DNA from 2 places in the Caldalkalibacillus horti genome. Region 2 is predicted to be linked to the other one. Evidence: riboswitches for the same ligand, from Rfam matches in the RefSeq annotation. Region 2 holds a riboswitch; the other holds the start of a gene.

Region 1 (7,090 bases), on a different contig from region 2:
GAGCGTCCTTAGCTCCACTCAAAAGCTTGCTCGTAATAAACTCATTAAAACGTCCGACTACAATTCCTACCTTTAATCCTGTACCAATTAAATGTCCTTCATAAATTTGACTCATGATATTTCCTCCTCTTATTCCATTCCTAATAAATGACCTAGCTTTGATTTTTTCGTTTCAAGGTACTTTCTATTTTCGGCGTGTTGTCCAATTTCCAAAGGTACTCTTTCGACAACTTCAAGCTCATATCCTTCTAAGCCAGCTCTTTTTCTTGGGTTATTTGTTAAAAGAGACATCTTCTTTAGACCTAAATCCTTCAGAATCTGTGCTCCAATTCCATAATCTCTCAAATCAGCAGCAAAGCCTAGCTTTTCATTAGCTTCAACTGTATCATAGCCTTGCTCCTGTAGCTCATACGCTTTTAGCTTGTTAATCAGCCCTATGCCTCTTCCTTCCTGACGCATGTAAAGCAGAATCCCTTGTCCTGCTTTCTCAATCTGTTCAAGAGCAGCGTGTAGCTGTGGACCACAATCACAGCGGTAGGAGCCGAAAATATCTCCTGTCAAGCACTCCGAGTGAACACGAACTAATACTGGCTCATCAGGTGTAATATCTCCCTTGACCAAAGCCACATGCTCCTTGTCATCAAGAACGTTCGTATAGGCGATCGCTTTAAATGTGCCATAAGCAGTAGGCAAGGAAACGGCTACTTCTTGTCGAATTAAAGTATCTTTTTTGTTACGATATTTGATTAAATCCTTAATGGTAATCAGTTTCAGCTCAAAGCGATCGGCAATTTGTCTAAGCTCAGGTACACGAGCCATGCTACCGTCCTCATTCATAATTTCACAAATGATTCCTGCGGGATAAGCTCCCGACATGCGCGCCAAATCAACGGCTGCTTCTGTATGACCAGCCCGACGCAAAACGCCTCCATCCTTCGCAATGAGTGGAAAGATATGGCCCGGTCTCTTAAACTCATGCTTTTGTGCCTTAGGATCAATTAGCGCTCTAATCGTAGCTGATCTTTCATGAGCGGAGATCCCTGTTGTCGTTGTTTTATAGTCAACAGAGACTGTAAAAGCAGTTCCGTGTGCATCCGTATTCTGCTCCACCATAGGATGCAAATTAAGCTCATCCGCACGCTTTTCCGTAATAGGAGCACAGACCAGTCCTCTACCGTGGGTCACCATAAAATTAATCAATTCAGGCGTGCTTTTCTCAGCCAACGCTACAAAATCTCCTTCATTTTCTCTGTCCTCATCATCAACAACAATGATTGGCTTTCCTTGCATTAATTCATAAATAGCTTCTTCTATTGAATCAAAAGTTGTACTCATCTATCTCTCACCTCAGCTTCTATTATTTTATACAAATCCGTTTTCCATTAGATGCTCCATTGTTAATGAACTGGTGGATTGACTTCCTTTCGTTCCCGTTCCTGATAGCCTAGCCTCTAGCAGTCGATCCATATATTTCGCCAGCATATCACATTCAACGTTTACTTGATCCCCTGCTTGACGTTCTCCTAATACCGTTTCAGATAATGTGTGCGGGATGATGGAAATGGAGAACATATCATCTTTCGTCTCTACAACCGTCAAACTAATTCCATCTATAGTAATAGAGCCTTTGGATACAATATACTTTAGCATTTCTGGTTTTGTTTTAATCCAAAAGTAGCTGGCGTTAGAGACATGCTTCCTCTCTACAATTTCTCCCACTGTATCAATATGTCCTGAAACAAAATGTCCACCAAATCGACCATTTGCAGCCATTGCTCGTTCTAGGTTTACTGAGCTGCCTACCTGTAAACGATCTAGGTTAGAGGCTTTAATCGTCTCAGGCATCACATCGACCTGAAAGGAGGTTGCTGTAAAAGACGTTACCGTTAAACAAATCCCATTTACACTGATACTGTCACCAAGCTGGACATCTGTAAGAATTTTATGAGCTGTAATAACGACCTCGTAGTCCTTCGCTGTTTTTCTTATTTCCTTAATTTTACCCATCTCTTCAATAATTCCAGTAAACATGCGATATCCCACCTTCCAAACCCATATTACCATTCCATTTTCTTGCTCACTCAGACACTTTTGTCCTGTTAAAAAATAATGTATCCTAAAATTCGTTAACGAATATAACCAGTTACTTTAAAATCATTGCCTAGCTGTTCCATTGACAGATCCTTTAAGCTAATCGCGTCTTTAAGACTGGAGAAGCCTTCGCCTCGAAAAGCTGTTGGAGCAAGATGTCCACCTATAAGCTTTGGAGCAATGTAAGTAACCACTTTCTGAACATGTCCGCCTTCTAAAAAGGAAGCATTAATCTCTCCACCGCCTTCAACTAGTAAAGTTGAAACATGCTCTTCTCCTAGCTTTTTCAATACATTTCCAATTGAAATTCGTTCACTGTCTTCGGTTTGAATGATTCGTACCCCTCGTTCACTCAAAGTACTGATGTCTTCACGCGAAGCTGCCTGACTACAGCATATCCAAGTTGGCGCTACAGAAGTATCTAATATCTGAGCATCACGTGGTATACGCAGGGTTGAGTCAAGAACAACACGTAAAGGATGTCTTCCCTCTGCTCTCTCTAAGCGAGTCGTTAATCGAGGATTATCCTTAATGACTGTTTGTACTCCGACAAGGATAGCATCACTTTCATGTCGTAAAAGATGAACATCTTGCCGAGCCTCTTCCCCTGTAATCCATTGACTTTCACCAGTCACTGTAGCAATTTTCCCGTCTAGTGTTGTGGCTGTTTTCATTGTCACAAAGGGCTTCTTATGCACAATATAATGATTAAACGCTTCGTTCATTTTTTCCGATTCTCTAGCTAATAAGCCTACCTCTACTTCTAAACCCGCCTTCTTTAGCTTTTCAATTCCTCTTCCAGCCACTAACGGATTTGGATCAAGGGCAGCCACAACCACCTTTTTTATTCCCGCCTCAAGCACTTGATCTGCACAGGGTGGTGTTCTTCCATAATGGCTACACGGCTCTAGCGTAACGTATATCGTAGCGTTTTGTGCCTTATCTCCAGCCATTTGTAAAGCATGAACCTCCGCATGAGCCTCTCCAGCCCGTAAGTGAGCACCTAAGCCCACAATCTGCTGATCCTTTACTACTACCGACCCGACCATCGGATTAGGACTAGTTTGCCCACGCTGAGCCTTCGCTAGCTCTAGGGCTAATCTCATGTACGACTCATCAAGCATGTTTTCTTTTGCCTCCTCTCTAACTTTTGTTTGTCTCCTAATGTTGCCCATACACCACATGGAAATGGAAGCAAATAAATAAACCCTGAAGAACGGAAAATCCGAATTCTTCAGGGCATGTTAGGGTATGATTCATTCTTGACTACTGTGTAGCATGTTCTCAGTACAAATCCATCACAAGCTTAACAGAAGCATATAAGGAGCTTTCTGTCATTAGGTTATTCAATAGATTTGTAAACGACTCAGTACACATGTGAAAAAGCACACAAACTTAGTCAATTCGAAACAAAGGTACCGACATTTTTCTTACGTCTTCGTACCTTCCCATTTCCTTCTCCCATCCAGACTATACTGTCGGCTCTGGTTTTTGACCAGATCCACCGTGTCAGATCTTAAGAACGCAATGATCCTGCCTTTAAGCTAGATAAAAAGTAGCATTCTGAACTTGAACACGGGTCACGGGCTCTAGAGCAAAGTGTCGCATCGCACACTATCTCTACTACCGCCGGTTGGGACTTTCACCCGACCCCGAAGGAATGTGTATGAAATTGTATAAATCAATTTAGTTGGATTATACCCTCACCGATATAAAAAAGCAAGGAAATAGAATGATCATATAACTCCTAATTTCTGCATGATTGTAATGACTAACTCCTTATTAATAGAGACTTTTTTCTTAGTAAGTACGTTCATCATCACATCTTTGTCTTCGATGTTTGCCTCATTAGCAGCTTCTGGATAACTGATTTTCACAAGCTTAATATGATTTCCGAGCATAGTTGCAGCAATATAGTTTACAGCATTTTCTGGATTGAAGGGAATTCTGAAATAATCCATTTGTGGTTTTAAGAATTCAATTTCAAGCCAAGGTATCGAGTCGGATATGGCCGTCTCGATCTCATCTTCATTCTCCATTTCTGAAATCATATCATCTATAGCTTCAAAATCAAATAGTAACCAAAGCGCTTCCAAATTAGTTCCGATACGTTTTCCGTGTAAAATTTCTAAGGCTTCTTTCTCCTGTCCTCGCTTTTGTATACCAGCAACCACGTTGACTAAAGGCATAAGATCTCGGAAGGCTTCCATGCTCCTAATTAGATCCGTTGATATGCTCCACATATCAAAAGCTGCTTCTTTTCTTTTTGACTCCTCCAAGTTAGCTAAGTCTATTGCAGGATATGGCTGTAAATCATCCATTAATTTCTTCATAGTAGTAGTAACTTTAGTAAATAGCTCAAAATTCTCGACAAGAATTGAGCTGCTCATTGGCTCTATTTCTTCGGGTTTGAAGTGGGTTAATGGATGGGCATCTAGCAAATTCATTCCAGGTAACTCAAGGTACTGTTCACATATTCCAATCAATTTCTGGCAAAAATCAGTGATAGGCATTCCGTTCATACCACGCCACATATCCTGTTTTACAGAATCAGCTGTAGTATGTTTATAATCTTTGTTACTTGAGAGGTATTTGGTACTTTTATCTCTTACATATTCAGTATCTTTTACAGTTAAATTGTCTTTATCAATATTAAATGTAAACTTTCCCTGAATCACACCTAGATTTTGTTCATAGGACTGTTTTTTACTCTCGTGCTTAAGCTGTGAACTCTGTTCGTTAACGGCTAGATCATTGATAAATTGTAATACAGCTTGATTGCCAATAGTTTTCTGCAACATAATAAAGGCTGGGTCATTCTGAGGTGCGGAGGTAGGCCTATCAATCTTTTGACTAAGTTTTTGATAAATTGATTCTGATCCTTTAGGAATACGTTTCATCCAATGATTACTCCTTCCACCATCCATACTATAAGTCTAACACTAGTTGTTCTAATTTAGAGAATACTTCTTCTTGGATACTGTAGGGCTATCGTACTGGTTAAACCACCATTTATTAAAAGCAAAATAGATATCCCAATTAGCAGGTAGACTAGATCCGGAGCCATAATGAGCAAGGTATGCCATGGCAGACCTACTATAAGTAGTAATGATGGGAGTAATAATATTGCTAACAAAATATATAAAATACTCATGACTAACCACCGGGGTTTTCTAACCATGTTACTACTCTTTTTAGACAAGCTAAGAATATAGAAAATCATGAGTACCAATAAAACGATACAAATCAGAACCAGTGCCCACCGCTCTATAGCTAGCTTTGCTTTAACGGGCGCAGGCTCTTCACCTTGAAGAATGTTTTGAATTCCTCCAGAAACAGAGCTAAGCTGCTCGACCTCAAAAGGATGATTACGATTTGATAGGAGAACCATACCCCATCCTGCATCCTGTAGCATAAAGATTTCCGAGCGAAAGTCTGCCGTAGAACCAGAATGCCATATTTTTGTTTCACCGTATTCTAACGGAGTTATTCTCCATCCCAAGCCATAGGATGAAGCAGGGCTGGTTTGAACGAGAGGTTCAAATAAGAGTTGAGTATGTTCTTCAGATAATACGTCCCCAGGAACCTGTAATGCTTGGACATAATGAGCCATGTCAGAGATACTTGCCGTTATATACCCATAAGGTGCTCCACCATTATCGTACGCTACGTTGCTTGAAACTGGCATACCCAGCCATGAGTGATAACCAGACTCCCATCCTTTTTGATGTGCTTTCTCATTGCTTGCAGCAGTATGAGTCATGTTTAGAGGGACAAAAATATTTTCCTCCATATACTCAGCAAAAGATAGCCCCGTTATAGCCTCAATAATAGCTCCCAGTATAGCATAGCCAGCTGCTCCATATTCGTATCTTTCTCCTGGTAGAAAAGCTAGCTCTTCATTTGCTAATAAATCCACATTTCGTTGAATAGCCTCAAGGTCGACTGCTCCTCGATCGGCTATTTTAAAGCCTGACCTAGCACTGAACCCACTGCTATGTGTAAGCAATTGCCCAACTGTCATTTGAGAAATATCTTCCCCATTCAGTAAGTGAAATGAGGGAAGATAGTCCTGCACTGGATCACTAAGCTTTAATTCACCTGCCTGCACAAGTTGCATAGCACCATATGCTGTTAATGCCTTACTATTGGAGCCAATAATAAAAGGAGTTTCTAAAGTAACCTCCTGCTTTTGCCTTCCACCAGTTACTCCAACAGTCTCTGTGAGTATAATCTCTCCGTTACGAACTAAAGCAAATGCTGCACCAGGAATATTAAGCTCCTGTATGGCCTCCAGAAAATACATACGAGCTTTTTCAGCCAAAACCTCTCCTTCGGGGGAGGCATAAGTCGAATTAACTTGTGGGAAAAGAAGAAGGAGGAGCAAACAGATTATATATACGGTTCTTCTGTAGTGTATTTTTTTGCCGCCCATTCTCTAAAGCTCCTGCTTACTTGTGAATTTATAATGGACATAGAATATCAAGAAGGTTATCAGGGCCGCTATACACGCACTGCTGAAAACTAGAAGCATGTTATACCATGGCATTTCAGATATTCGAAACCATAAATTAAATGAAAAATCATTTGGGGGATGAACGAATGTACTTGTAAAAAACATAGTAGCGATAGACTGTGAAGTTGTATAGAAAACAAATAATATGATTGCTGCTAAGATGCTTTTTTTAAATCCCCATTGAAATCTGTGTTCATTATTCTGAATCTTATTTTTCTCTTGTCCCTTAAAATTAACCTGATCCATCGTATTCTGGCTAACCTGCAGATATTCAAAAGCCACATCCTCAGGAGACCCAAGCGATTGCTGAAAATCTTCTCCAGCCTCTCTACAATCCTCAATATGCTCTTCCAACTGAAGCTTGACCTCAGCTTCTAATCTTCTAGAGCCACCATTTTCCCTTAATATAGCAACCACTTGCTCCATATATTTGTGTTCAAGGGTAGAAAGTTTATTTGTCATTATGATCTTCCCTCCATTTGA
Region 2 (7,090 bases):
GTAGTTTAATAGATCAGGGGGATGAGGATGAGTAGCAGGTCTAGTGTTTATAGAGAAGATGTTAGGAAAACAAATAAGGAGCTATACTCTTTAAAAGACAATAAAGTGAACCTATATTCTATACCAGAAATGAAGTACCTGATGTCATCTGGAAATGGGGATAGAGATATTTATAAGATGTATGATTATAAAGAGATTTGGACAGTCGGCCGATTTATTAATCGTGTAAAGTATTACACAGTTAGAGAATTAGGTAAAAACTTTAGTCGAATGCCACTAGAGTTAAAGTGGGGGGAGCAAGGCAATAATTTTGAAGTAGCCATGTGGGTACCTGCATACATATCTGATCATTTGTATGAAGTGACAATGAATGATCTAAAGAAGAGACATGAGTTTGTGAGTGATCTAACGCTTAGCCTTAATGATCGACCAAAACGAAAATGTGCGCAGTTCCTTCATATTGGGGACTACAATCAAATTGAGTCTTCCAAGCAATATGTTCTGGAAGAAATAAAAGCCAAAGGCTGCAGCGCGAAAGGCAGAATGGAAGAGATTTATATGAATCATCCGCACTGTAACCCACCAGAAAAACTTAAGGTACTTCTTCGACAAGAGATAGAATAGTAAGAGAGTAAAGAAAGGATAGAAAATGATTTCACATCAATTGCTAACAGACGAAAAAATTAACCAATTAACGGACTAGATCAATCGAGACGAGCACTTATTATTCTACAGCTATTTAACTCAACGTAAGGAGAAGGTTGATTTTATTGTAATATTTGAATGATGTAGAGTCTGAGCATCTTCTTTGAAGATGTTTCATAGGAGATGCTACAGTCCCCATTTATCACTGGTATCACTGGCATATAAGTCCCCTCAAGGACACTGTATACACCTTGGATAGTTTACCTTTTCTTCTTCCTTTTTTTGCAGTTATTACATTTGTTTTCTGACAAAGGATCATTGACAACACGAATGCTGGCAATTTGGTTCGTTTGATAGAGAATTTGAACAGGGCCTGCACACCTATAACATTCCCACAATGTGATCCAATTTCTTCCTGGTGCAGTAGTTTGTACCTCTTCTACAAAGGAAGGAAATCCCTTCCTTTTGCCTCTGATACGGACGAACACATATTTACCGACATATCTTTTTAGTCTGCGTAGTGACATGGCATCACCCCCTTTTCATTGTCTTATCTTTTATATTCTGTACACTATTTAATTGTGTGGACTGTAGCCTTGAAAGCAGGATGACTAATAAAAGAAATGAGATTCGAATTAAATTTACAGGCCCTAGTCCTTCAAAACGAAAGTTAAAATACCAAAAATTACTGTAGGAAAACAAGCTCTCGTGGAAATATGTAAATAAAAATATAAGAAGTGATTTAGCTACATAATTTGAGTGAAGGAGATCAAAATGAGATTACAAGAAATCTTAAATATCTTGAGAAATTATTCTTATCTATAAATAATGGATGGTGAGTCCCAGATGAATGAGGAAATAATTATTGATCCTTACAATAATGAGTGGCCAGGGATGTTCGAAGTACTTCGTAATAAGATGATACATCAAATCGGAACAGCGATAATAAGAATTGATCACATAGGTTCCACTGCTATTCCGGGGTTAGCTGCAAAGCCGATTATTGATCTCTAAATTTCGGTTCCTAATCTAAATCACATTGATAAAGTCAATAGGGGACTAAATGCTCTAGGGTATATTTGTCGAAAGGGTAATCCTGATTTAACTAAGAGGTATTATCGAGAAACAGATGGGATGCATAGAACACATATTCATGTGAGGGAGTATGGTAGTTGGTCAGAACAGTTTAACTTATTGTTTAGGGATTATTTAAGGGAACATGAAGATGAAAGAAAAGAATATGAGAAGGTTAAGTATGCTCTTGCAAATCAATATAGAAATCAAAGAGATCAATATGTTGAAGGTAAAACAGAGATAATATGGAGCATAATGACTAAGGCAAATCAGTGGAGTCAAGAAACGGGATGGAGAGGGTATCATGATGAATAATACATACATTTATATGATAAGACATGGAGAGTCGCCTAAAGTAGAAGGAAATGAGAGGACCCGTGGGTTAACTCAAAAGGGAGAAGATGATGCAAGGAAAATAACTGAGCTACTATTATCCGAGGGAATTGATATTTTCATTTCAAGCCCATACTCCCGGGCTATATTAACTATAGAAGAGTTAGCTAAGGTTTCTGGAAAAGAAGTGATGGTCTATGAGGATTTAAAGGAGTTAGTTTTTTCTAGTGGAGATCAAATATTTCCAGACAATGAGTTATATCCATTGGTGAATAAGATGTTTCACGATCCAAATTTAGCATCCCCAGGAGGAGAAACACTCTTAGATTGTCAAAATCGATCAATCGCAATTCTTATGGAGATATTAAGCAAATATAAAGGTCAAAGAATAATACTTGGTACTCATGGTGCGATTATGACGTTGATGATGGGTTATTTTGATAGTAAGTATAATATTGATTTTCTTATGAAGACTTCTAAGCCAGATGTATACAGGATGACATTTCAAGATAATGAATTAGTTGATGTTAAACGGTTATGGCAGATAACACATGACATTCAATAAATACAGAAGCATTTCTCTGGACGAAACGGATAGTAAGCGCTAGAATATGAATATTACAATCGAATATGGATCTTCGGGGCAGGTGAAATTCCTGACCGGCGGTAAAGCTTGAAAAAGCAAGCCCGCGACTCCAAGCTGTTTTACAGCTTGGACTGATCTGGTGAAATTCCAGAGCCGACGGTTAAAGTCCGGATGGGAGAAGATAATAGTTGGGACGCCTTTGTTAGGTGCGCCTTCCTTTGAGATGCATGGATGACTCTCAGTCTATTTTTTGACCCGAATGACTAGTAGCTTGAATAGCTGCTTAAGTGGGTTATGTAGAGAGAAGACCATGTATTTTTTGTATCTTAACGGATGATCCCATATTCAAACTAAAAGGGGTTTGAATTATGGAAGGAACAACAGGAACAACATTAAAATCAAGAAACACATTTTGGCTTATTGTGATTGGAGCAGCCTTTTGGGGTATTAATCCTCTCTTTCGGGTGATGCTCTTGGACACATTAACGTCTGCTCAGATCGTTTTTATTGAGCATCTACTATTAGCTTTTATTGCTGTACCCATCCTCTGGAAGAACCGGCATGAGCTAAAAGGATTACGCAAAATCCATATTGGTGCATTATTGTTTATTTCATGGGGTGGCTCTGCGCTTGCCACGCTACTTTTCACAGCTGGTTTAACGTATGGGAATATGAACGCCGTTTTATTACTGCAAAAAATGCAGCCGCTCTTTGCGATTATTCTAGCGCGTATCCTTCTCAAAGAAATGCTTCCAAAGCACTTTGCGAGCTTGGTTGTTGTCGCGCTGATGGGAACCTACTTGTTAACGTTTGGATTTTCGTTTCCACTTGGACACGTAGGGGATGTCATTCAAATGGGGAGTCTGCTTTCACTTGCTGCCGCTGCTTTATGGGGTGGTTCAACGGTGATGGGGAGAATTATGCTAAAGCAAATGAAGTTTGAAACGGTGACAGCACTGCGGTTTGTGCTAGCTACTCCATTTATTACTGCCATTATGCTCATGCAGAATGCCGTCTGGAATATACCTGCGGATTCAACAGCCTTAACGTTAATCGGTATTAATTTAGTATTATCTGCTCTACTGCCTGGCTTGTTCAGTATGCTGTTGTATTACAAAGGTCTAACGAATACAAAGGCTTCTGTTGCCACACTTGCCGAGCTTAGCTTTCCAATGACAGGTATGCTTGTTAGCTGGCTTTTTTTCCAAGAAACCGTAACAGCAGCCCAGTTCATAGGCTTTGTGTTAATCTGGGGTGTCATCTTTACGATTTCAAAGCAGCGTGAGATTATTGCGCCCATTGAAAGAGAAAGAGCTCCTATTTTATCTAAAATATCTTAAGGAATAGATTAGGAACAAAAAAAGCTTGTCAGTAATCTCTTGTGATATGAGATCTTCGGCAAGCTTTTTGAATTGGCGATGGAGGTCTTGAACTGAGAAAAATAGAGAAGGGGGAGACAAATGAAGAACAAGAAAAATCTGAGGATTTTTTGGCTGGCTCATAATGTCTTGTTTTATTTGTTTTTCATTGGTTGGTCTTTGTATTTATTTTTAAACATTGAAGGGTGTTAAAATTAATTAATAGACTTCCTTTATTTATCTTCATTCAAATTTGTTTATTCACTTTATCAGTAGTGGGCTCATATCAAATTTATCTTTGGATTAAGCAGGAGAAACTATAGTAGAATCCAGAAGGGGAATAGTCCTAAATGATTTCACATCACATACTTACACTTGAAGAAATTAACAAGCTAACAGAGCAGATTAATAGAGATCAGCAGTTATTATTCTATAGCTACTTAACTCAACGCAAAGAGACGGCTATATTTATTGGTCAATACATAGACGGACATTTAACCGCTGTATTAGCATATTTTAGCGGACTTAGCTTCCCGGCATTTTCATTCCACTGCATAGATCGAAATGACGTCGATCTTCCTTCCCTTATTAAGTTCACACGAGAATATATTCAACTAAAGGATAGCATAACCTGTGGGACTATCCTTTCTAATCGTGATCTTGAACTATTCCAGTCTCATAGTCTCATAACTGGTACTCCCCAGAGCTTTTTAACGATGAAGCATGTTGATCAAATGAAGCTGCTAGATTCAGACATGGGTGAAGTAGTTGGAAGGAATGATGTTTTAGAGGTCATGGACTTTTTACAGAACGGGGATATGAGGTTTTTTACTAGAGAGGAGCTTGAACAGTATCCTTATATTGGGGTGAAAGTTGATAACCAATATGTTGCAGTTGGAGGTTATCATTTTTATGGTTCACTGCTTGTTGAAATTGGAAATATTTATACTCGACCAGATTACAGAGGAAAGGGACTGGCAAAACACCTTACAAGTCAGCTTACTTCCTTAGGTAAAGAGCTTTCAACGGATGTCCATCTAGGAGTACTGGCACAGAATCTTGCAGCTGTGCACGTTTATGAGAGGCTCGGCTATGAAATTATGGCTGAACAGAAGATTGTTGATTTTAAGCTAGGTATGTAGGGATCTATATTAGGGCCATTTCCATAACAGTTCTTTGGGATAATCGGAACATTTCATGAAGTCGGATAGAAGATTTCTAGGGTTGCCCTCTCTCATTGATACTACTTTTGAACCATCCACTTGAAAAAACTTGCTTTTGCGGGCACCTTATTATCCTATTACCTCACTTAAGTAATCACTTTACTTATTTTCTTAATGCAATACTTACTTATTTCTATCCATAGCCAGCTGTAGAAAAATGAGAATACGTAAACCAATGCGATTGTACTCAGACTAAACGTTGATGAAGCTATAGGCCCAAGGACAGGGAATTGAAAAACATAAAGCACCAAAAGGATTCCTCCCAATAAAGAAAACGACCCGACCAACACAGCGGACAAACGAGTTTTAAAATATAAGAGTGAGCTCCCAATTCCAAGCCCTAATAGGCCAGTCGTGAAAGGGAAAATGATCAGTTCGCTAGGTTGAATAAAAAAGAGAAGAAAAATAGTGAGTATATAGGCGGTCAGACCTGATCGGAAAGAAAAAATAGTGCTTAACATAATAGGAGCTGTGGCGAGGGGACTAATCAGGTAGCCAATTCCAGGCAGAAGCCCTCCCATGGATTGGAAAATGGAGGACAGCGTTGCAAGAAAAGCGACAGTGACCATTTTCCTTGTGGTTGCTTCAGTTGTTTTAAATCGGGTGCGAATTTCTGAAACTCCTACACAGTCAGGGTTAAACCAGTAATTTTTTATAAACTTCGGCATTCAGAGGGTACTCCTTTCATCAGCCTGATTATCAACATGATGACTCTGTTGTTCTGTGGAAACGTAGGAATACTAGAATTCAAATTTTTAGATGAAGCATCCTATCTGGATGCTTTCTATTAGGATGAAAGAAGCTCGAAAGATTGGTACCTGATCTTTCACTTAGACATATGCTGAAAGGAGAATAAATATATCATGATATCTAGGGTTCCTAGGCGTATATCCTTGATAATGTATATTTCCTTGGAAGGAGTAATCATATGTCATATTCACAATGGGATGTTTTAAACAATAACTACATGTTCGAGACAAGACCGCAGCCTGACTTGAGTGATGCAAATGCGGAAATGAGCAGATTGCAGCCCATACTTCAACATATACCTTTGTCTTCGCCTGCGTTTCGACAGGCTATGAGCTCGGTACTTCAACACCTTCAGGTCGTTAGCAGAGCTCTTGCCTTAGGATGCGGAATGAGTTCTGAATTTCGTTATCTTCCTGAAGCGTGGGGACTTCCTGAGCTGCAGATTGTACACGCTCGTTATCTCACACCCCTAAGCTATCATCTATACTCTGCCTTGGGAGCAGCGGAGCTCCTGGCAACCGGACATGGGAGGTACTCGCATTTTCCACTGGGAGTTGGCTGTATGCTCTCGATTCTTCGATTATGGGAAACCTTTCCTGAGGCGGTGGCTAATCTTCGGCGTGCAGCTGGTCCCCATTACACGGCTACTATCGACCAAGCTGAACGAACTTTAATGCAAATGGTGCCGCAAACTCAACAAGCTTTAACCATCAGTCGATCGGCAGTAGAGTCGGCAATTTGGGAAGCTGCAGTTCGTGCCTCACAGCTAGCATACGAGGTTCGGGGCAGAGTCGCTAAATCTATGGAACAGGAAGTGTATTAGAATTAGCGATGATTGACGAACGGTTGAGTGACAATTGATGTGAAATGAATAGATGATAGTTATATTTGTTTGAGGATGGAATCATAAATCAGTTTCTTTTTGAAGACCATCCTTTTTGTCATGGAACAATTTCAAAAAGTTTCCCTTGGTTAGAATCAGTCACTTTCATAGAGCCATATACCCCTAGAAATAGTCTAGTTTGATTTAGATTTGTTCCCAAACTCACATAATAAGCTGATTGTGAACCAAAATTATAATCAATTTCAATAACATTAAAGTCGCTTAGCTTAGAATCTAT

Evidence for each region. A riboswitch is a leader RNA that binds a small molecule or an ion and turns the genes downstream of it on or off. The one in region 2 is predicted to bind FMN.
Region 1: it holds a riboswitch for FMN, as region 2 does, so the genes downstream of both, ribD (bifunctional diaminohydroxyphosphoribosylaminopyrimidine deaminase/5-amino-6-(5-phosphoribosylamino)uracil reductase RibD) here and J2S11_RS07930 (DMT family transporter) in region 2, are expected to answer to the same signal.

Annotation. Positions count from the first base shown of each region.
Region 1 covers NZ_JAUSTY010000002.1:37,502-44,591, reverse strand. The annotation lists gene ribH (6,7-dimethyl-8-ribityllumazine synthase) at 1-115, opposite strand, end outside; gene J2S11_RS02240 (bifunctional 3,4-dihydroxy-2-butanone-4-phosphate synthase/GTP cyclohydrolase II) at 130-1,335, opposite strand; gene ribE (riboflavin synthase) at 1,363-2,031, opposite strand; gene ribD (bifunctional diaminohydroxyphosphoribosylaminopyrimidine deaminase/5-amino-6-(5-phosphoribosylamino)uracil reductase RibD) at 2,127-3,215, opposite strand; FMN riboswitch at 3,541-3,755, opposite strand; gene J2S11_RS02225 (hypothetical protein) at 3,828-4,991, opposite strand; gene J2S11_RS02220 (serine hydrolase domain-containing protein) at 5,048-6,415, opposite strand; gene J2S11_RS02215 (hypothetical protein) at 6,530-7,069, opposite strand; gene J2S11_RS02210 (PadR family transcriptional regulator) at 7,069-7,090, opposite strand, start outside.
Region 2 covers NZ_JAUSTY010000005.1:247,697-254,786, forward strand. The annotation lists gene J2S11_RS07905 (DUF6141 family protein) at 1-35, shown strand, start outside; gene J2S11_RS07910 (GyrI-like domain-containing protein) at 28-624, shown strand; gene J2S11_RS07915 (hypothetical protein) at 906-1,172, opposite strand; partial or broken gene J2S11_RS07920 (GrpB family protein) at 1,492-2,034, shown strand; gene J2S11_RS07925 (histidine phosphatase family protein) at 2,024-2,617, shown strand; FMN riboswitch at 2,683-2,825, shown strand; gene J2S11_RS07930 (DMT family transporter) at 3,007-3,978, shown strand; gene J2S11_RS07935 (GNAT family N-acetyltransferase) at 4,347-5,138, shown strand; gene J2S11_RS07940 (hypothetical protein) at 5,306-5,887, opposite strand; gene J2S11_RS07945 (hypothetical protein) at 6,148-6,792, shown strand; gene J2S11_RS07950 (PQQ-dependent sugar dehydrogenase) at 6,911-7,090, opposite strand, start outside.